Regions from separate parts of the Prevotella sp. P6B4 genome, predicted to be linked through region 1. Evidence: riboswitches for the same ligand, from Rfam matches in the RefSeq annotation. Region 1 holds a riboswitch; the other holds the start of a gene.
What was found. A riboswitch is a leader RNA that binds a small molecule or an ion and turns the genes downstream of it on or off. The one in region 1 is predicted to bind thiamine pyrophosphate.
Positions count from the first base shown of each region.

Region 2: another riboswitch for thiamine pyrophosphate. It lies ahead of T491_RS0109065 (thiazole synthase); the one in region 1 lies ahead of T491_RS0103720 (TonB-dependent receptor).

Region 1 is NZ_JHVE01000004.1:79,406-90,500, reverse strand. Features, by position in the region: gene polA (DNA polymerase I) at 1-1,867, shown strand, start outside; gene T491_RS0103735 (nucleoside kinase) at 1,868-3,529, opposite strand; gene T491_RS0103730 (Na/Pi cotransporter family protein) at 3,654-5,390, shown strand; TPP riboswitch at 5,553-5,648, shown strand; gene T491_RS0103720 (TonB-dependent receptor) at 5,698-8,049, shown strand; gene pnuC (nicotinamide riboside transporter PnuC) at 8,049-8,633, shown strand; gene T491_RS0103710 (long-chain fatty acid--CoA ligase) at 8,710-10,518, shown strand; gene prfB (peptide chain release factor 2) at 10,522-11,095, shown strand, end outside.
Region 2 is NZ_JHVE01000012.1:14,263-25,357, reverse strand. Features, by position in the region: gene T491_RS0109105 (MFS transporter) at 1-912, shown strand, start outside; gene epsC (serine O-acetyltransferase EpsC) at 945-1,865, opposite strand; gene T491_RS16135 (HesA/MoeB/ThiF family protein) at 1,927-2,622, opposite strand; gene T491_RS16130 (thiamine phosphate synthase) at 2,628-3,203, opposite strand; gene thiC (phosphomethylpyrimidine synthase ThiC) at 3,191-4,777, opposite strand; gene T491_RS17410 (thiamine phosphate synthase) at 4,758-6,143, opposite strand; gene thiH (2-iminoacetate synthase ThiH) at 6,140-7,282, opposite strand; gene thiS (sulfur carrier protein ThiS) at 7,289-7,489, opposite strand; gene T491_RS0109065 (thiazole synthase) at 7,493-8,272, opposite strand; TPP riboswitch at 8,307-8,406, opposite strand; gene T491_RS0109060 (sensor histidine kinase KdpD) at 8,463-9,290, opposite strand; gene T491_RS0109055 (Hsp20/alpha crystallin family protein) at 9,383-9,808, opposite strand; gene mfd (transcription-repair coupling factor) at 9,919-11,095, opposite strand, start outside.

The sequences.
Region 1 (11,095 bases):
CGATCTCTTTGCCGAATTTGCGACTAACGGGCAAGAAGAACCAGAAAACACAAGTTTTGAGACGGTAAAAACCACGCCTCACAATTACAAACTCGTTGATAATCAGGAAGATTTGAAGAAACTTTGTGATTATTTCTTGACAAACAAAATTCTCAGTCTAGACACGGAGACCACTTCAACCAGCGCCATCGATGCAGAATTGGTTGGTTTGAGCTTCGCCGTGAAGGAATTCGAGGCCTTTTACGTGCCCGTTCCAGCTAATCGTGAAGAAGCGTTGCAAATTGTTAATATCTTTAAACCAGTCTATGAGAACCCCGACATTCTAAAGATTGGTCAAAATCTGAAGTACGACCTGGAAGTGCTTCGCAACTACGACATCCATCTCGCCGGTCAGATGTGGGACACCATGATTGCCCACTACCTCATCCAACCAGAGTTGCATCATAACATGGACTACATGGCCGAGATATATCTCAACTATCAAACCATCCACATCGATGAGCTCATCGCCCCCAAAGGCAAGAATCAGAAATCGATGCGCGCTCTCCCACCCTCACAGGTGTACGAGTATGCTGCCGAAGATGCAGACATCACACTCCGCCTGAAGAACAAACTCGAACCAGAGTTGAAAAAAGCAGAGTGCGAAGACCTGTTCTATCAAATAGAAATGCCACTGATGCCCGTATTGGCAGAGATGGAGATGAACGGTGTTTGCCTGGATACGGCATCCCTTGCAGAAACGTCAAAACAATTCACCAACCGCATGAACGAAATAGAGGCACGCATCTACGAGTTGGCAGGCGAGCAGTTCAATATTGCCTCACCCAAGCAGGTTGGCGAGATACTCTTCGATAAACTCAAGATAGTAGAGAAAGCGAAGAAAACTAAGACAGGACAATATGTCACCTCTGAAGAGGTGCTTCAGCAACTGCGCAACAAACATGAGATCGTTGCCGACATACTGGAACACAGAGGTTTAAAGAAGCTAATCGGCACCTATATCGATGCGCTTCCCAAGCTGATCAACCCCAAGACAGGCCATATCCACACCTCGTTCAACCAAACCATCACAGCCACAGGTCGCCTGTCAAGCAGCGACCCAAACCTGCAAAATATCCCCATCCGAGGCGAGGATGGCAAGGAGATCCGCAAGGCGTTTATACCCGAGCCTGGATGTCTGTTCTTTTCAGCAGACTATAGTCAGATTGAGCTACGAGTGATGGCGCATCTTTCGCAGGATGCAGAGATGATAAAAGTGTTCAGCGAAGGTAAGGATTTGCACGCTGCAACAGCTGCCAACATCTACAAGAAGCCCATCGAAGAGGTGACGCGCGACGAGCGCACCAAATCGAAACGCGCCAACTTCGGCATCATCTACGGCATCACCGTATTTGGTCTGGCAGAGCGTTTGGATATCCCTCGCGACGAGGCCAAAATGCTGATTGACGGCTACTTCGCAACCTTCCCGCAGGTGCACGATTATATGGAAAAATCCAAAGAAGTGGCTCGCGAGAGGGGTTACGTCACTACCCTATTCGGTCGTCGCCGCTATCTGCCAGATATCAACTCGCATAACGCAACCGTTCGCGGATTTGCTGAGCGAAATGCCATCAACGCTCCTATCCAGGGCACAGCCGCTGATATTATTAAGGTGGCCATGATTCGCATTTTCAATCGATTTAAGGCCGAAGGCATACGCTCAAAGATGATTCTGCAGGTACACGACGAATTAAACTTCTCTGTCTACCCAGAGGAGAAAGAAAAAGTAGAGGGCATCGTGCTCGAAGAGATGCAGAATGCCCTGAACTTAAGTGTGCCTTTAGTGGCCGATTCCGGCTTTGGCCAGAACTGGCTCGAAGCCCACTAATCAGTAATTGAACGACGATCCGCCAAGGAACTCGCGCAGCAGCGATGTGGGTGGAATCTGAGTCTCAGGAATGGGACGGATATATCGAAGGAATTTCAGCAGGCGATAAGCCTCTGCATATTCCTTCGAATTTTCTGGAACCTGCTCTAACAGCGGCTCCGCCTGACTCTTAATAACAGCCAACTCGAACAGCATAGCGGTATTAAACATGGCATCGGCATTCTCCTGGAATGGAAATATCCACTTGTTCTCCCCTGCCCTTACGCTTGGCCAACGACGAATAGTCTCCTGAGCATTCACGCCACGATACTTGAAGTCACGAATAATTCTACGCAACAAGCGGTTATCTGTCGTTGGAATATAGTTATGGTTATCGAGCAGGATCGTAGTCAGCGCCGAAGCATAAACACGGAAAATCTGTTCGTTTGGAATCTCCGAAGTCAACTCCGGATTCAAAGCGTGAATTCCCTCTACTACCAGCACCTCATTACCCTTCAGCTGTAGTTTCTTTCCACTCCACTCGCTGCAGCCTTTCTGGAAATTATAGCGAGGCAGTTCTACCTCCTCACCCCTGAACAGAGCTGCAAGTTGCTCATTCAGCAAAGGCAGATTCAAGGCATGCAGATGTTCAAAATCGTAATCACCCTTCTCGTCTCTTGGTGTTTTCTCGCGATCCAAGAAATAATCATCCAGCGAGATGCCTACAGGATGGATACCATTCACAGCCAGCTGAACGCTGAGACGCTTGCAGGTAGTAGTCTTACCTGACGATGAAGGGCCGGCAATCAACACCAGTTTGATACCCTTACGCTGAGCTATTTCATCAGCAATCTTAGCAATCTTCTTCTCCTGCAATGCTTCGCTAATCTGGATTAGCTCCGACGAATGGCCGTTCATAATGGTCTCGTTCAGATCGCCAATCGTGCGCAGACCCAGAATATCCTGCCACTGATGATGCTCCTTGAAGATACCAAACATCTTGTCCTGATGCGTCATCTCACCCAACTCGTTAGGATGCTCGCGTGAAGGCAGTCTTAAAAGCAACCCATCGAAGTATTTCTCCACGCCAAACAGGTAAATTTGTTTGGTATTCGTAAGCAGAGAGCCATAGTAGTAATCCACGTAACCATCTATGTCATAATAGGTTGTAAACAATCTTCCAGTACTCTTCAGCAACTTCACCTTCGAGCGGTTATGCAGACTATCGAAAAGCTCTATGGCCTCCTGGGTGGTTGTTTCGTAACGATGGATAGGCATTGCCGCATCGATAATCTCCTGCATACGACGACGGATGGCACCAGCATCATCGAGCGTAACAGGGCGACCTATGTTCAGATTCACGTAATAGCCGTTGCTGACAGGGATATCGATAGAAACCTTACAAGGCTTAAAAAGCTCGTGAGCAGCCTTGCAGAGCACAAAGAACAAACTACGGGTATAAGCGCGTGAGCCACTCGAAGAAGTAATATCCAGAAACTCTACCTGCTTCTGCTTATATATGCGGTAGTGCATACCCTCCACCTTATTGTTCACATGAACAGAAATGGGTCCGTGCTCTATCTGCAAACCAGACAATTCGTAAACCTCTTCAACAGTAGAGCCTACTGGAACTTCTACCGTTTTGTTGTTATTTAGTACGTAGACTTTTACCTCTTTTTCCATAAGCAATATTTATTGTTCAAGTAAAAATACCCTGCAAAGATAACATTTTTCTGAATTTTTAACCGACATTTCAGAGTTTTTTTTTAACTTTGTCCCCGGTTTACTAAATATAGATACGTTTTTTATGTCAATCTGGATTATTTTTAAACTTCTGGGTTCGCTTGCGCTGTTGATGTTCGGTATGAAGTCGATGAGTGAAGCATTGCAGAAGATGGCGGGACCACAGTTACGCCATGTGTTAGGAGCGATGACAACCAATCGCTTTACTGGCATGCTTACTGGTATGCTTGTTACAGCCTCAGTACAGTCATCAACAGCCACCACTGTGATGACTGTTTCGTTTGTTAATGCCGGTCTGCTGACCTTGGCTCAGGCCATCTCAGTTATCATGGGCGCTAACATCGGAACCACCCTCACCGCTTGGATTATGTCGGCAGGTATGTCGTTCGACATTACCAGCGCCGTTTATCCGGCATTCTTCCTGGGCATCATACTTATCTATCTGAAGAGATACCGCTATATTGGCGATTTCCTGTTCGGACTATCGTTCCTGCTGATGGGACTGGGTACTCTGAGAATGACGGGTACAGAGATGCACTTGGGTGAGAACCAGGCCCTACTCGACTTCTTTGCATCGTTCGACCCCGACTCGTTCTTCACCACCCTCATATTCCTGTTCTTAGGCGGTGTGCTCACCTTCTGCGTGCAGTCATCAGCAGCCGTCATGGCTATCACCATGATACTCTGTTCGAGCGGCGCTCTACCTATCTATCAGGGTATTGCATTGGTTATGGGTGAGAATATCGGAACCACCATTACTTCAAACCTCGCTGCCCTATCGGCCAACACTCAGGCCCGTAGAGCCGCCCTCGCCCATATGTTCTTCAACGTATTCGGTGTGGTTTGGATTCTGTTTGTGTTCCGTCCGTTCATCGATGCCGTTTGCGGCATGGTGGGCTACGATGTAAACATGACTAAAGATGCCGTTGCTACAAGCGTATTCCTGGCCAATGCCGCTAAGCTGAGCTTTGTGCTGGCAGCTTTCCACACCTGCTTTAATGTGGCCAACACCTTTATTCTTATTTGGTTTATCCCACAGATTGAGCGCTTTGTATGCTGGGTTATCAAGCCAAAGAAGGTTGACGAGGAAGAAGACTTCCGCTTGCACTTTATTACAGCCGGCTTCATGAAGACCCCTGAGCTTTCGGTACTCGAGGCACAGAAAGAAATCCAGTCGTTCTCCGATCGTATGCAGCGTATGTTCAATATGGTTCGCGAACTGCTCACGCTCTCGTCAAGCTCAAGCAATAAGAAGGATAATCGCGACTCTGAGTTTAACAAGCTCTACACCCGCATTGAGAAATACGAAGGCATCAGCGATAACATGGAGATTGAGATTGCCAACTATCTGAACTCCGTGAGTGATGCTCACCTGTCAGACGACTCAAAGGCTAAAATACGTGCTATGTTACGAGAAATCAGCGAGTTAGAGAGTATCGGCGACGCCTGCTTCAATATGGCTCGCACCATTTCCAGAAAGTACAATGGCAAGCAGGATCACTTCAACGAGAAGCAGTACGACCACATCCATCAGATGATGGAACTCACCGATCAGTCGCTCTCGCAGATGAACCGATTGATGATGGGCCGTAAGGAGTCATTCGATGTGAACCGTACATTCAATATCGAGCACGAAATCAATAACTTCCGCGACCAGCTGAAGTCACAGAACATCAACGATGTTAACAACCGTGAGTACACTTACGCCGTAGGTACCATTTATATGGACCTGATTAACGAGTGTGAGAAGCTGGGCGACTATGTAGTTAATGTCGTAGAGGCAAGAATGGGACTTCGTTAGGTTCCCAGCAGGGGAACTATTGGTTCCAAAGGCAGAAACTGCCAGTTTCCAGGTAGGGAACTGGCAGTTTTCTTTCCTCAAACTATTCGTCGCAGACAGCCCAAAAACAAATTTCCACCATAAAAGTATGGCTATTCTAGAAAAAAATCATTACCTTTGCAGCCAATTATCAAGGGGTGCCCACTTGTGTGGGCTGAGATGACACCCTCTAACCTGATCTGGATTATGCCAGCGTAGGGATGGATAGTAGGCCATATCAACAAACATTTTCCCCTTAACATTATTAATTTAGTGATACTTTTACAGTATGAAAAGATTTTTTTTAGGAATTGCTGCATTAGTGTGTGCAGTTAGCGTAAATGCTCAGCGCAAAGCAGCCCTCTACGATTCTACACAGGTAGAAGCGCTGAACGAAATTGTAGTAAAAGGTGTCAGGACACAGAAAAATGCACCATTTGCTGTAGCAAACATCAAGAAACAGGAACTCAATGCATTCTCAAAGACTGGTAAGGAGCTGCCTTTCCTCTTTTCGCAGACCCCAGGTGTACTGGCCTGGAGCGAGAACGGACTGGGCACAGGTACAACTTATATGCGCATTCGCGGTGCAGGCGATTCGCGTATCAACGTAACACTGGACGGCGTTCCCTTGAATTCACCTGAGGATCAGTGTGTTTTCTGGGCCAACATGAACTCATACGGCTCGCTATTGGGCTCTGTTCAGATTCAGCGAGGCATTGGAACATCAACCAATGGCGATGGCGCTTTTGGTGGAACAATCGCTCTGGCATCAGCCACTCCAAGCCAGAAGGCTGGGGGAGAGGTTTCTGCTTCGTATGGTTCATTCAACACCTTTAATGTAGGTGGAAAGTTCTCAACAGGTCTGCTTTGGAATCATCTGATTTTCGATGGTGCTTACCACGAGACAAACACTGATGGATTTATCCACGGAACCAGCGGCCGCAGCGGTTCTTACTATGGCGGACTGACTTGGATAGGAAGCAACTTCCAGATTCGTTACAAGAACATTGGAAACTTTGAAAAAACCGGTCAGGCTTGGAACGGCGTAACAGCAGGTGACAACGATATGAGCCTAATGGATGGCACCTATGGTATCAACTCTGGTATCAAGACTTATAAGGACATGTGGAACGCAGGACTTGGCAAGTATAACTCACTCTATGAATACCTGACCAGCTACGATAAAGATGCCAACGGCAACTATCCCACAGCCCGCTATCAGATGAACAATGGCAGTTTTTGGGACAAAACCACAGATAACTTCTGGCAGAATCACAACATTCTTTCTGCCGTTTACGACATCAACGACAACTGGAGCATTACAGGTTCGCTGCACTACACCCACGGCTACGGCTATTACAACGAATTCCGCTATAACTATAAGCTGAAGAAGTTTGGCATGACCTACGATGGTGTTAAGAAGAGTAACTTTGTACGCAAAAAAGGTCTGTCACAGAACACCTACGGCTTTATCTGGAATGCCAACTACAAGAACGATGCATGGGATGTTATCGGCGGCATGTCGCTTCAGGAGTTCGACGGCAATCACTTTGGTTATGTTACCTATATTGCCAACGATGATGTACGAAAGAAGTACATGTCTAATGGCGACTACAAATACTACGATTCTGATGCCACCAAGCTTGATGGTAGCACCTTTGTAAAGGCAGCTTACCACATCAACGAACAGTGGGATATCTTCGGCGACCTGCAGTATCGCTATGTTCAGTATGAAACTAATGGTAAGAACGATAAGTTCTACGCAGAAAACAGCGGATACTACAATCAGATGCTGAACATCGACGAGAGCTACCATTTCCTGAACCCAAAGGCTGGTTTCTCATGGAATCTTAACAATCATCGCGTATATGGTTCTGTTGCCTTGAGTCATCGCGAGCCTGAGCGTAATAACTTTACAGACAACTTCAATTACCCTTACCCCAAGGCTGAGAGACTTTTAGACTACGAGTTGGGCTACACCTTCAATAGCGACATTTTCCGCTTTGGTATCAACGGATACTATATGGATTACAACAACCAGTTTGTCCAGACAGGTCAGGAGACAGAAATAGGCGAAAAGGTGACCACAAACATTAAGGATTCATACCGCATGGGTATCGAAATCCAGGCCGCTGTTGATCCTTTCTCATGGCTCACTATTGAGGGTAATGCCGCACTCAGCAAGAATAAGATTAAAGATTTCGATGAGGTGGCCAGCGTAAACTGGGAAGACGACTTCCGCACTATCCACTACGACAACTCTACACTCGCCTTCTCACCCTCAACCATCCTGAATGGTTTTGTAAACCTGCATTGGAATGGTTTCCAGGCTGTATGGCACACCAACTTCGTCAGTAGTCAGTATCTGGATAACACAGAGAATGCCGATCGTTCGCTGCCTTGCTATTCTGCCTCTGACGCTAACATCAGCTACACCTGGAAGCCCAACAAGGCCATCAAGGAGTGCATCTTCGGCCTGAACTTCAACAATATCTTCAATCGCCGTTATGCCGCCAATGGTTGGGTATATTCAAGCATCGTTGAAGAATACGGTCACCCCAACGAGAACCGCTACTATCAGATTGGATTCATTCCTATGGCAGGCTTTACAATGATGGGTAACGTAACACTCCGATTCTAATGGCAGAATTTATATCAGCACACTGGCTCGACATCACAACCACGATACTCGGACTGCTCTATATCCTGTTCGAGTATCGTGCCAGTGTCTGGCTTTGGTTAGTAGGATTTCTGATGCAGGCCTTAGGCATTGTGCTATACTACCAGAAAGGACTCTATGCCGATTGCGGCATGGAGTTCTATTATCTTTCAATGACCGTGTATGGATACTTGAAATGGGTACACGGTTCGGCTGAGAAGAAAGCGCTCCCTATCACCCATTTTCCTCGCAAGCTTATCATCCCCTGGCTGGCCCTTATTCTTGCCATCTGGGGCACCATTTACTGGCTACTGGTATCATACACCAATAGCAACGTTCCACTGGCCGACAGTTTCACTACCGCCCTCAGCATCGTAGGTATCTGGGCCTTAGCACATAAATACTTGGAACAGTGGTTCATTTGGATTATAGTCGACATTGTAACATGCTTTCTATATTTCTACAAAGACATTCCTTTCAAGGCCGGACTATACGCTTTATACGTTATAATTGCCATTTTTGGCTACAAAAAATGGAAAAATATGATAGATAATCGCTCTATTTGAGCGGTTTTTTGCCATATAATTTGGCTATCTGCCACGTTTTTCGTACTTTTGCAGCGAATTACAAATTCAAATGCTTATGCAGACGAACAGTCATTTATCGCGATTAATTCATGACCAGGCCAAGAAGTATGGCGACCGTGAGGTTTTAATCTACAAGGATTTCGGCGGGTCAGTATGGAAATCATATTCGTGGAATCAGTTCTCGGATATGGTCAAAAAAGTGTCTAATGCCTTACTCAACCTGGGTGTAAAGGTACAGGAAAATCTGGGAGTTTTCTCTCAAAACTCTGTACAGTATCTGTTCTGCGACTTTGGTGCATGGGGAGTTCGTGCAGTAACCATACCCTTCTACGCTACCAGCTCAGAGCAGCAGATCCAGTTTATGATTAGCGATGCCAAAATACGCTACCTCTTTGTAGGCGAACAAGAGCAGTACGACAAAGCACGTCGGATTTTCTCTACTTGTCCTACACTCGAGCGTATCATCGTATTCGATAAGAACGTACAAATCTCCTCACTCGACCTCAGTTCGATGTATTTCGACGATTTCCTGAAGTTGGGTGAGAACTATCCTCGTCAGACCGAAGTCGAGTCGCTTCAAGCTCAGGCTTCGATGAACGATATTGCCAACATCCTCTATACCAGCGGAACAACTGGCGATTCGAAGGGTGTTATCCTGACCTGCGGACAATACAATGCCGCAATGATTGCCAACGATAAGTGTGTACCCGTTGGCGAGAACGACAGAGTGCTTAACTTCCTGCCATTCACACATATTTTCGAGAAGGGATGGAAGATTCTGTGTTTGACAGAAGGCGCAACACTCATTGTAAACACCTATCCTCAGGAGGTTCAGCAGTCGATGAAGGATACACACCCCACATGTATGTCCTCTGTTCCCCGTTTCTGGGAGAAGGTATATATGGGTGTACAGGAGCAGATTGAGAAAGCCAGCGCCCCCAAGCGCAAACTGTTCCGCCACGCTGAAGCTGTAGGCAAAAAACATAACATCGACTACGTTTCTAAAGGCAAGCGCCCACCATTGCTCCTGCATATGGAGTACGAGTTCCTGAATAAAACCGTATTCTCGCTGGTTCGTAAGGAACTTGGATTAGAGAACGCTCACTTCTTCCCAACAGCAGGCGCTACCGTTAATCCTAAGGTCGAGGAGTTTGTTCACTCTATCGGCATTAACATGATTGTTGGTTACGGATTGACAGAGAGTCTGGCCACCGTTAGCTGTAATCACCTTGGCAAACCATACACCGTTGGTGGTGTTGGTATTCCCATCGAGGGTATCGACATTAAGATCAGCGAAGAGGGTGAGGTACTGCTTAAAGGCCCAACTATCACCCCTGGCTACTACAATCGCGAGGATCTTACCAAGGCTGCCTTTACCGAAGATGGTTACTTTAAGACAGGCGACTCAGGCTATCTGAAGGATGGCGAGCTGTTTCTGAAAGAGCGTATTAAGGACCTCTTCAAGACTTCAAACGGAAAGTATATTGCCCCACAGATGATTGAATCTAAGTTGCTGGTTGATAAGTATATCGATCAGATTGCCATCATTGCCGACCAGCGCAAGTTTGTTTCGGCTCTGATTATCCCCGTATATGCCCTGTTGGAGGAATATGCCCGCGAGAACAAAATACCTTTCGAGAACAGAGAGCAGCTTTGCAAAAATCCAAAGATCAATGAGATGATGAAGGAGCGTATCGACACGCTGCAGCAGTCGCTTGCTCACTACGAGCAGATTAAGCGCTTCACCCTGCTGCCTCATCACTTCACAATAGAGAAAGGCGAACTTACAAATACTTTAAAAATCAAGCGTCGTGTACTGAACGAAAACTACAAGAAGGAAATTGACGCGATGTACGCAGAATAAAATATGATTACTCAGGATCAGCTGAAAAATGTTTTGGAGAGAGCGGATGCCCTGCACCGCTACTTGGAAATAGACAAGAAAAAGATTGAATACGAGGAGGAAGATCTTCGTACGCAGGCCCCTGACTTTTGGGAAGATCGCAAGCGTGCTGAAGAACAGATGAAGAAAGTAAAGGGCATCAAGAAATGGCTTGACGGCTACAAGGAGGTTCGCACCCTTGCCGATGAGTTACAATTAGCTTTCGACTTCTTCAAAGACGAGATGGTTACAGAGGAGGAGGTTGAAGACACCTATGCCAAAGCCATCAAGGCTATCGAGGACCTGGAGCTCAAGAATATGCTCCGACAAAAGGAAGACCCCATGGAGGCCGTCCTGAAGATTAACAGCGGTGCTGGTGGTACCGAGGCACAGGACTGGGCTTCGATGCTGATGCGAATGTATATGCGCTGGGCTGAAGCACACGGTTATAAGGTAACCATTTCGAACCTGCTTGACGGTGACGAAGCCGGCATTAAGAGTGTAACCATGCAGTTGGAAGGCGGCGATTATGCTTACGGCTATCTGAAGAGCGAGAACG
Region 2 (11,095 bases), on a different contig from region 1:
GGTTTCTATATGTTAGGTTTGGAGCAGCACGAGCAGGCCTACTTCGTGGGCATCCGCTCTACGTTCTACCGCATTGCCACCATTTTCTCATCAGGTTTGTTAGTAGGCTTGGCAGGAGCGCTGCAAGTGCTCACGCGCAACATTGCCTACGCCTGGAGCTTGGTGTTCTACCTCGTTGCGGGTCTGTTCATCGCCCTGTGGCTCTACCACAACTGGGCACTGCCACGCCCCAGCGAAGATACCCATCGCATCCAGAAAACCGCAGGCGATATCATCACCGAGTTTTGGAACACACTCGTCACCTTCTTCCACAAGCCACAGGTCTGGGTGGGCATCTGTTTCATGTTGTTCTACCGCATGCCTGAGGGATTACTGGCCAAGGTATCGGCACTGTTCTTAGTGGATAAAGGCAGCAACGGCGGACTGGGCTTGAGCGATGGCGAATTCGGACTGGTGCAGGGCACCGTGGGTGTTATCGGTCTCACCTTAGGTGGCATCTTAGGCGGTATCGCAGCCAGCAAGGACGGCTTGAAGCGTTGGCTCTGGCCTATGGTGATGGCAATTACCATCCCTGATCTGGTTTACGTCTATCTGTCGTACGCCCTACCCTCGAGTCTGCTCGTCATCAATATCTGCATCTTCCTCGAACAGTTCGGCTATGGCTTTGGTTTCTCGGCCTACATGCTCTACCTGATTTACTACAGCCAGGGCGAACACAAAACCGCCCACTACGCCCTCTGTACCGCTTTCATGGCGCTGTCGATGATGATTCCTGGTCTCTTTGCAGGTGCCCTGCAGGAGGCTGTTGGCTATCAGATATTCTTCCTCATCGTGGTAGGTTGCTGTGCCATGACGTATATCGTCTCCGCACTACTGAAGATCGATCCGGAGTTCGGTAAGAAAAAAGCATAAGAAAAGGCTTCCACATCTGGAAGCCTTTTTTCTTATATTCCTGCGCCATCTTGGAAAGCCACATCCACGGCTTTACTCTGCTGTATGCGCGAGTAAGGCGGCACGCTGTGCGTTACCCAGATGTTACCACCAATCACCGAATGGTGTCCGATGGTGATACGTCCCAGGATCGAGGCATTCGAATATACCGTTACGTTATCCTCCAGTATCGGGTGTCGTGGTATGTTCAGCATATTTCCATTCTCATCGTACTTAAAGCTCTTGGCACCTAACGTCACGCCCTGATACAGCGTCACATGGTTGCCGATGATAGCGGTCTCGCCTATCACCACACCTGTACCATGGTCGATAGCGAAATACTCGCCAATCTTCGCTCCTGGATGGATGTCGATACCCGTTTTGGAGTGTGCCTGTTCGGTGATGATACGTGGAATAACGGGCACCTGCAACTCGTGCAGCTTGTGGGCAATGCGATAGTGCGTCATCGTGTTCATCGATGGGTAGCAGAATATCACCTCGCCATAGTTGGGCGCAGCAGGGTCATTGTCGAACATAGCTTGGATATCGGTATATAACAGACGTTTGATTTCGGGCAGGGCATCGATAAACGCCAGCGCCTTCTCCTCGGCAATGGCATATACCTGTGCCTTGGTACTGTTTGCCTCGCAGTCCTCACAGAACTGCAAGCCGTGGGCTATCTGCTTGGTGAGTAGTGTACAAAGTTCCTCCATTGCCACACCGATATGATAAGCGCGGATAGCCTCATCGGGCTGTCGTTTCTCAAAATAATCGGGGAAGATGATGTTCTTTACCAGCGCCACAATACGCTTCACCTGCTCTACCGATGGCAGTGGAGCTACGGTGGCAGGCATCATGCTCACCTCATGGGCTGATTGTTTCGACAACTCAGCCACATTGCGCTGCAATGTCTCGTTTATTCTCGATTTGTCCATTTCTCTTCTTTTTCCTAAGTTTCGCGGCAAAAGTACGAATAATATCCCACACAACCAAATTTTACGCAGAAAATTTTTCTGCGAGCAGGTATTGGGTGTCGATGATGAAAAACTGGTTAGTCAGTAACTGCCCCACACCCAGGATATACTTCAGCGCCTCGGTAGCCAGCATGCTACCCACGATTCCAGGTAGTGTGGCCAGCAGTCCGAACCTGCTGCAGTCCACCTCATCGGCATCGGGTTGTTCCGGAAACAGGTCACGCAGCTGGGCGGTATCGGGCAGAATGGTCATCAACTGACCGCTGTAGCGGAACACACTGCCGATAGCGAGCGGCTTGCGCAGACGTACACAGGCATCGTTCACCAGATACTTGGTAGCGAAATTATCCGAGGCCTCGATCATGAAATCATAGTCGGCCAGCAGGTCATCAACATTCTCTTCGCTCAGTCGCACGGCATATCGTCTCACTTCCACATCCGGGTTCTGGGCATGTATCTTCTCATAGGCGCTCTCCACCTTGGGTTTACCGATATCGGCCACCGTATGGATAATCTGGCGCTGCAGATTACTGATCTCTACCACATCGCTGTCTATCAGTCCGATGGTACCTACACCAGCAGCAGCGAGGTACAAGGCCACCGGCGAGCCTAAACCGCCAGTTCCCACAATCAGTACCTTACTCTTCATCAGGCGTTCCTGACCTGCCCATCTTACTTCGTCCAGTTTCATCTGGCGCTCATATCTTGCTTTCTGCATTTCGTTCATACGCTTTTCCATATATGTCCTAACATGGCAGCACCCCCAAAATGCCACTGTGCCAACTGATCGAATCGATGGGGCGTCACACCGCCTAAGGCTATCACGCGCTGGTCGATGATACCCATCTGTCCCGCCTTACACATCACCTCGGGTGCAAAGGCGGCATAATAGCCAGGCTTGGAGATGCTGTCGAAGACCGGACTCAGAAACAGATAGTCCATCAAGGGGTTACCCTCGAAGTCCACACGTGCCTTCTGCGCCACCAACTCGCTAATGGTATGACAACCACACGACACCCTATACGCACTGGTGATATACGATGGGATATCAGGATGCCGCCCATTGAGATGGATGCCGCGCAGACCGAAGTCGGGCACCAACGCAAAGAAGTCGTGTATCATGAGATGTTTCCGCACCTCGGGCGACAGTTCTTGCAATAGTGCTGCCACCTGCTCGGGTTTTGCCTGTGGCTTGCGCAGGTGGATGATATCCACCCGGCAAGTCTCCAGCAGTTCGGTTATTTGTCGGGCCTCGCCCGCATAGAAATCCGGTCGTGTAATACCTATTACTCTGAACATGACTTCAACGAGTGACTGATTCGGGCAGCGCAGAACTCCGGACCACACATGGTGCAATAGTTGCCCTCAGTGTGGTTCGACAGTTTGTAGTACTCCAAAGCACGTTCGGGGTCGAGCGAGAGGTTGAACTGGTCTTTCCAGCGGAAGTCATAGCGCGCCTTACTCAGGGCGTTGTCACGAATCATGGCAGCAGGATGTCCCTTGGCCAGGTCGGCAGCATGGGCGGCAATCTTATAGGCCACCACGCCATTGCGCACATCCTCGCGGTCGGGCAGTCCGAGGTGCTCCTTGGGGGTGACGTAGCACAGCATGGCGGTGCCATACCAGCCGATATTGGCGGCACCGATGGCGCTGGTGATATGATCGTAGCCGGGGGCGATATCGGTGACCAGCGGACCCAGGGTGTAGAAGGGGGCGCCGTGGCACTTCTCGATCTGACGGTCCATGTTCTCACGGATCTTGTGCAAGGGCACATGACCGGGGCCCTCGATAAACACCTGCACATCCTTGTCCCAGGCACGCTGCACCAGCTCGCCCATGGTGTCGAGCTCGGCAAACTGGGCGGCATCGTTGGCATCGTGGATACAGCCGGGGCGCAAGCCATCGCCCAGCGACAGTGCCACATCGTAGCGACGACAGATATCGCAGATATCATCGAAATGCTCGTACAGGAAACTCTCCTGCTGGTGATGCTGGCACCACTGGGCAATGATACTGCCACCACGACTCACGATACCCGTCAGACGATTATCAGACAAGTGTACGTTCTTCAGTCGGATACCGCAGTGAATGGTGAAATAATCCACGCCCTGCTCGCATTGCTCCACCAGCGTGTCGCGATACACCTCCCAGCTCAGCTGCTCTACGTGTCCGTCCACCTTCTTCAGCGCCTGATACATAGGCACCGTGCCCACAGGCACCGGACTGTTGCGGAGAATCCACTCACGGGTAGTGTGGATATCCTCGCCTGTCGAGAGGTCCATGATGGTGTCGCCACCCCATTTACAGCTCCAGATGGCTTTCTCTACCTCCTCCTCGATACCCGAGTTGTCGCGCGAGTTACCGATATTGGTGTTGATCTTCACCAGGAAGTCGGTACCGATAATCATGGGCTCCGCCTCGGGGTGCTTCTTGTTGGCAGGAATCACCGCCTTACCCGCAGCCACCTGCTGACGCACGAACTCGGGGGTGATATAGCTCTCAATGCCCATGGCCTCACAGTTCATATTCTCACGGATGGCCACATACTCCATCTCATGGGTGATGATACCACGCTTGGCCAGCGACATCTGGGTGTCGACCTCGTTTCTGCTCTCAATCCAGGGGGCACGCAGTTTGGGCAGTCCCTTCTCCAGATCCACCTCGTAGTCGGGATCGCTATATACACCGCTGGTGTCGTAGATGGTCACACGGCCATTATCCTCAAGCACGCGCTGACCGTCCACATGCTTCACGGTGGGCGTCAGCGTTACCTCGCGCATGGCCACACGGAGGTCGGGATGGATACTACCCTCTACATAGATCTTTTTCGACGAGGGATATGTAATACGTTGATTAATATGTATGGTCTTCATTATGTTGCTTTACTTTGTTAATGATTACTTTCATTTGTTCTTTCGGCTGCTCGGCACGCAGCACCGTTCCACTCACGGCCACGCCCTGCACACCACTATCCAACAGCAGTTTCACATCGTCGGGCTCTATCCCGCCAATAGCCACCATCGGCACGCTGATACCCTCCTGACGCATCTGTCGGGTAATCCTCAGATAGCCCTCTGCACCGAGTATGGGCGAGAGATTGGCCTTGGTGGTGGTGTAACGGTAAGGCCCGCAACCGATATAGTCGACACCGGCTGCAGCCAGCAGGCGCACATCATCGATGGTGTTAGCCGTTCCACCGATGATGCTGTCATCGCCCAACAGCTTCCTTGCTTCAACAGGCGACATGTCATGACGGCCCAGATGTACGCCATCGGCACCGATGGCATCTACCAGCTCCACATGGTCGTCGACAATGAACACGGCACCAAAGCGATGACACAGCTCACTCACCTCGCGACCTGTAGCCACTATCTGTTCGGCAGTAGCCTCCTTCATGCGCAGCTGTATCCAACGGCAGCCTCCCAGCAGTGCCTGCTCTATGCCACGCACCTGTGAGTACTCACTCGTTGCATGCGAGATGAACTGTACACGCATGCGACCTAAACCATAGCTCATGCCTACCGATGCACGAAGGTCGGATTGCAGATACTCAATGCCTCCACGCACAGCATCGGTCAGCGATTGTCCTTGCGCCAACAGCGTAGCGATGGCCGACGAGAGTCGGCAGCCAGTGCCATGCATGCCTTGGGTATAGACAGCCTCGTGACTGAACGTCAGCACATGACCATCCATATAGAGCCGGTCGCACTTTTTGTCACCCTCGGCATGACCGCCTTTCAGCAGCCAGGCATGCTGATCCTTACCAGGCCCCAAGCCATAGCCAGCCAGCACTTTCGCCTCGGGCAGATTCGGTGTGATCAGGGTAGCCAACGGATAAAGACGCTTTACAAATGTGCCAATGGCATCGGCATCCATGAGGGGCATGCCCGAGGTGGACACCATCACGGGGTCGAGCACGATGCACACATCGGGATGCGATTGGCGGTAGGCGGTGAGCTCCTGAGCCACCACCTCTACCACCTCGCGCGTGGGCAGCATGCCCGTTTTGATGGCCAGTGGCTGCAGGTCGTTCAACACGGCACGCAGCTGCTGACGCACCAGCGTGGCTGACACGGATTCACTGTGTAGTACCCCCATGCTGTTCTGAACGGTGAGCGCCGTGACCACCGAGGCGGCATGGCCACCCAGTTGTCCGATGGTACGGATATCGGCCTGCAGGCCTGCGCCGCCAGAGCAGTCGCTACCAGCAATGGTGAGTACGGTTGTCAGTTGTCTCATACAGCCACACAAGGGTTCATGGTTGGAATATCGAAACTGCGATCCCAACTCTTCCACACGGGCTGCACGCCCATGCGCTTAAGGTCGGCCACCACCTCGGGGGTGGTACGGCTGTCGGCCACATGGAACTGCTCCAGGGCGTTGGGATAGCAGGCATAGCCGCCTGGGTCGGTATGACTCTCGGCACTCATGGTGGTGACACCCAGCGTGGCCATGTGGTTACGCATGTCGCTGGTTTCACGGGTAGAGTAAGAGATATCGACATCGTGATCGAAGATACGCATGGCAAAGGTGACCTGTGCCAACTCGCGGTCGCTCATCACCACGTTGGGCTGGAAACCGCCATTCTCCGACGGACGCATACGGGGGAAGTTCACACTATAGTGTGTCTGCCAGTAGGTCTTCTCTAAATAGCGCAGATGATAGCCCAGCATGGCTATCTCCGTGCGCCAGTCCTCCAGACCGATGAGGGCGCCCATGCCGATGCGCTGCACGCCGGCCTGTCCCATACGGTCGTAGCCATTGAGTCGCCACTCGTAGTTCGACTTCATGCCACGGGGATGGTACACCTTGTAGCGGGCCTCGTTATAGGTCTCCTGGAAACAGATCACGCCATTGAGTCCGTGCTGTCGCAACAGGGCGTAGTCCTCCATCTTGAGGGGCATCACCTCGATCTGCAGGTTGTTGAAATAGGGTTTGGCCAGGTCGAGGGCGCGGGCGATATAGTCCACATTAGCCAGTACCGGATTCTCACCTGTCAGTATCAGCAGATTATCAAACGGTCCCAAGGCTTTGATGGCCTGGTACTCGCGCTTGATCTCATCCTCGGTCAGCACAATGCGCTTCATCTTGTTCTCAACATGGAAGCCACAGTACACACACGAGTTGGTGCAGGCATTGGTGATATACACGGGTATGAACATGTTGACCGTATTACCGAAACGCTCCCGGGTGTACTTCCTGCTCAGCGCTGCCATGGGCTCCAGATATTTGGCGCCGGCAGGCGATATCATGGCCATCAGGTCGTCGACATCGCAATGCGATTTGTTCAGGGCACGTACCACATCGGCATCGGTCTTGCTCATGATGCGCTCCGTAGTAGCGTCCCAGCCTATCTTTCTGATTTCGTCTATAAACATGATGCGTTATCCTCCACAAAAAGCTTTAATGATAATAATGTCGTCTTGCGGGCTGATGGTGGTCTTCTCCCAGTCAGCAGCGTGAACGATGGCGCCGTTCACGGCTATCGCCACTCCTTTGGTGCCGATGTTACGCGCCTCGGCCAACTGGGCCAGTGTGGTACCATCGTTCAGTGTGGCAGGTTGGTGATTGATTGTTACTTCCATCGTTCAGTCCTCCGCTAAGAATGATGTGAGTGGCGATGTGGCCGAAGCCTCCATGCGCGCTGTCGGTGTGGCTACACCTGCTTCGAAAGCCTCGCGTCCAGCCTCAACAGCCAGTCGGAAGGCGTGTGCCATCCGCACGGGATCGACAGCTACGGCAATGGCGGTATTCACCATCACGGCATCGGCACCTATCTCCATGGCCTTGGCGGCATCGCTGGGAGCACCGATACCGGCATCCACCACTACGGGCACCTGAGCCTCGTCGATGATGATGTGCAGGAAATCGATGGTACGCAGTCCCTGGTTACTGCCGATGGGCGAGCCCAAGGGCATGACCGTAGCGGCACCAGCCTCCTGCAACCTGCGACACAACACGGGATCGGCCTGACAGTAAGGCAGCACCGTGAATCCCATCTTCACCAGTTGCTCGGTAGCCTTCAGTGTCTCCACAGGGTCGGGCAACAGGTAGCGTGGGTCGGGATGAATCTCCAGCTTCACCCATTTGGTACCAAACGCCTCCTCAGCCATCTGACAGGCAAACACCGCCTCTTCGGCATTGCGACAGCCCGATGTGTTAGGCAGAATCTGAATGCTGGGATGCTCGATGAAGGGCAGCATGTCGTCGCTACGCTCATCGTCGTCGATACGCTTCATGGCCATAGTCACCATCTCAGTACCCGATGCCTCTATGGCCTTCTGCATCAGGTTGTTCGAACCGAATTTTCCTGTACCCATAATGATACGGGAGGAGAATTCCTTTCCGTTAATCCACAATCTTTCCATTGTTAATAATACACTATTAGTGGAGCTTTTATAAGAAGACCTCATCAAACTATCCCTTCGGCAGCATTACCTGCATCAGGTTATATGGGTATCATCTCAGCACTGCCAAACAGCAGGCACCCCGTGTTTAAATCGGCTGCAAAGATAAACAAATCTGCCGAAACGTCCAAACATTTCGGCAGATATTTTTTTATAATCCTTTCTTCATGTGGCGCATGGCACACGGTAGCCACACTGTGACCGTGGTGCCCTTGGCAGGCTCGGAGTTCAGAGTGATCTGACCATTCAGACTATCGACAATAGCCTTACAGATACTGAGCCCAAGACCGGAACTCTGATTGAAGAGATTCAGCGAGTCGCCCATCTGGAACATCGACGAGAGATTGTTCTGCAGCTTCTGCGGCATACCGTCGCCAGTATCAGTGACGGTTATCTTCAAACCGCGGCGCTCATATTCATAATTCAGCGTGATGAGCCCCTCCTTGGTATGCTGCGTGGCGTTATGCAGCAGGTGCATCATGAGCTGATACATCAGATTGGTATCGAGCGTAGCCTTGCAATGGGGCGAAAGCGGACTGCGCACCACAATCGACACCTCGGAATTGACATCGCGCAACGCCTCACGACGATACGACGCCATAAGCTCGGCCAGATTCACTTCAATCATCGTAAAGGTACCCATACTACTCTCGAAATTAGAGAGCTCGAGCAACTGCGAGATAAAATAAAGCAGCTGATGACCATTCTTGTTGATATGCTTAGCCTGATTGATGACTCTGACGGCATCCATATCATCTACACTCTGAGTAGAAAGCTCGTCGCTGGTCTTGATAATGGTATTAAGCGGCGAACGGAGCGCATGACTGACATTGGCCAGAAACACCGTCTTGATACGCTCACTACGCTGAGCACGACTTATCTCCTTATTCAAACGTTTCCGATAGTAGTGATGCCCCAGAAACAGACTTACCAACAATACTACAATAATGACAATGTTTATAATCCAATACCAATCCATATAGCTATATTTTAGGTTTCTGATTGCAAAGATAAGCAAATAAGACGAAAAAAAGAAGCAGTTAACAATCGTTAACTGCTTCTCCTTATACGTTAGGCGATGTCTATCTGACGTGAGAGCTTAACCTTCTCCTCGACCATCTTCGGCAACTCTACGGTGAGCACACCATCCTCCACACGTGCCTTGATGTCCTCCTTCTTCACATCATCAGGCAGGATCAGGGTCTGCTCATACTTAGAGTAAGAGAACTCGCGACGCAGGTAGCGGCTGTTCTTATCCTCCTCCTTGTGCTCGTGTTTCTTCTCCATCTTGATGATCAGGTTACCCTCATCGTTGATGTGCACATTAAAATCCTCCTTCTTCATGCCCGGTGCGGCCAGCTCTACGGTGTAGGCCTTCTCGCTTTCTTTCACATTGATGGCTGGTGCGGTGCAATTGGCGCGCGGCATAAAATCCGTGTCAAACAAATCACCAAACACGCTTGGAATCCAACTGTTACTTCTCATTACTGGCATCATAATCTTTACCTCCTAATTCTATTTTTTTAAATTGTTAAACCATGTTGATGAGCGCCTCGTGGCGTTCACCAACCAAGGATGCAAAACAGATACCAGCGAGAAAATATGCGTCAGATTGACAGAATTTCCTGACAAACTGACAGAGCAGCCGCTACGGTAGGTATCTCAGAAATCACAACAGAGTGCTTGCCTTTACCCTCGCGGAAGTTGCACCTGCGGGGATAGCGCGATACGTACTGCAGAATGCGCCCGAAGGCTTCGCTCTGGAAGTAAGGACTATCGTCGCGACTCACAAAGTAGAAGTACATCTTCTGCTGTTTGAGCATGATCTTTTCGATACCCAACTGCTTGCCAGCCACACGCAGAGGCACCACGGTGATGAGCTCTTCGCTGACGGCAGGGATAGGTCCGAAACGGTCGATCAGGCGCTTGCGATAGGCATCGAGCTGCAGTTCGAGCTGGGTGCTGTTGGCCAGATTGTCGAGCTCGCGATACAGCAGCATACGTTCGGAGTCGCTGGGCACATACTGGTCGGGATAGTACATCTCGATATCCGAATCCAGCGCACAGTCGTCCACCCAGGCTATTTGAGCATGAAGCGCTGACTGTTGATCGTTTTTGGCATCGGCCTTTTCTACAGCTGCAAACTCGGGTTCCTCGTTCTTCAGCTCTGCCATCGCCTGGTTTAGTATCTTCTGATAGGTCTCGTAGCCCAGGTCGGCAATAAAGCCGCTCTGCTCCGATCCCAACAGGTTGCCGGCACCACGGATGTCGAGGTCCTGCATGGCGATATTGATGCCCGAGCCGAGGTCGGAGAAATTCTCGAGGGCCTCCAGTCTTCGGCGGCTCTCAGGATTGAGTGCCGAGAGCGGCGGTGCCAACAGGTAGCAGAAGGCCTTGCGGTTGCCACGTCCCACACGACCACGCATCTGGTGCAGGTCGGAGAGTCCGAAGTTATGGGCACCGTTGATGATGATGGTGTTGGCATTAGGTATGTCGATACCGTTCTCGACGATGGTGGTCGATAGCAGTATGTCGAAATCGTAGTTCGAGAAGTCGAGGATGATCTTCTCGAGTTCCTCGGGCTTCATCTGTCCGTGACCGATACAGATACGGGCATCGGGCACGTACTTCTGGATAATCTCGGCGATATGTGGCAGGTCGGCTATACGGTTGTTCACAAAGTACACCTGTCCGTTCCTGCTCATCTCGTAGTTCACCGCCTCGGCGATGATCTCTGGCGAGAATGTGTGTATCTCGGTCTGTATGGGATAGCGGTTAGGCGGT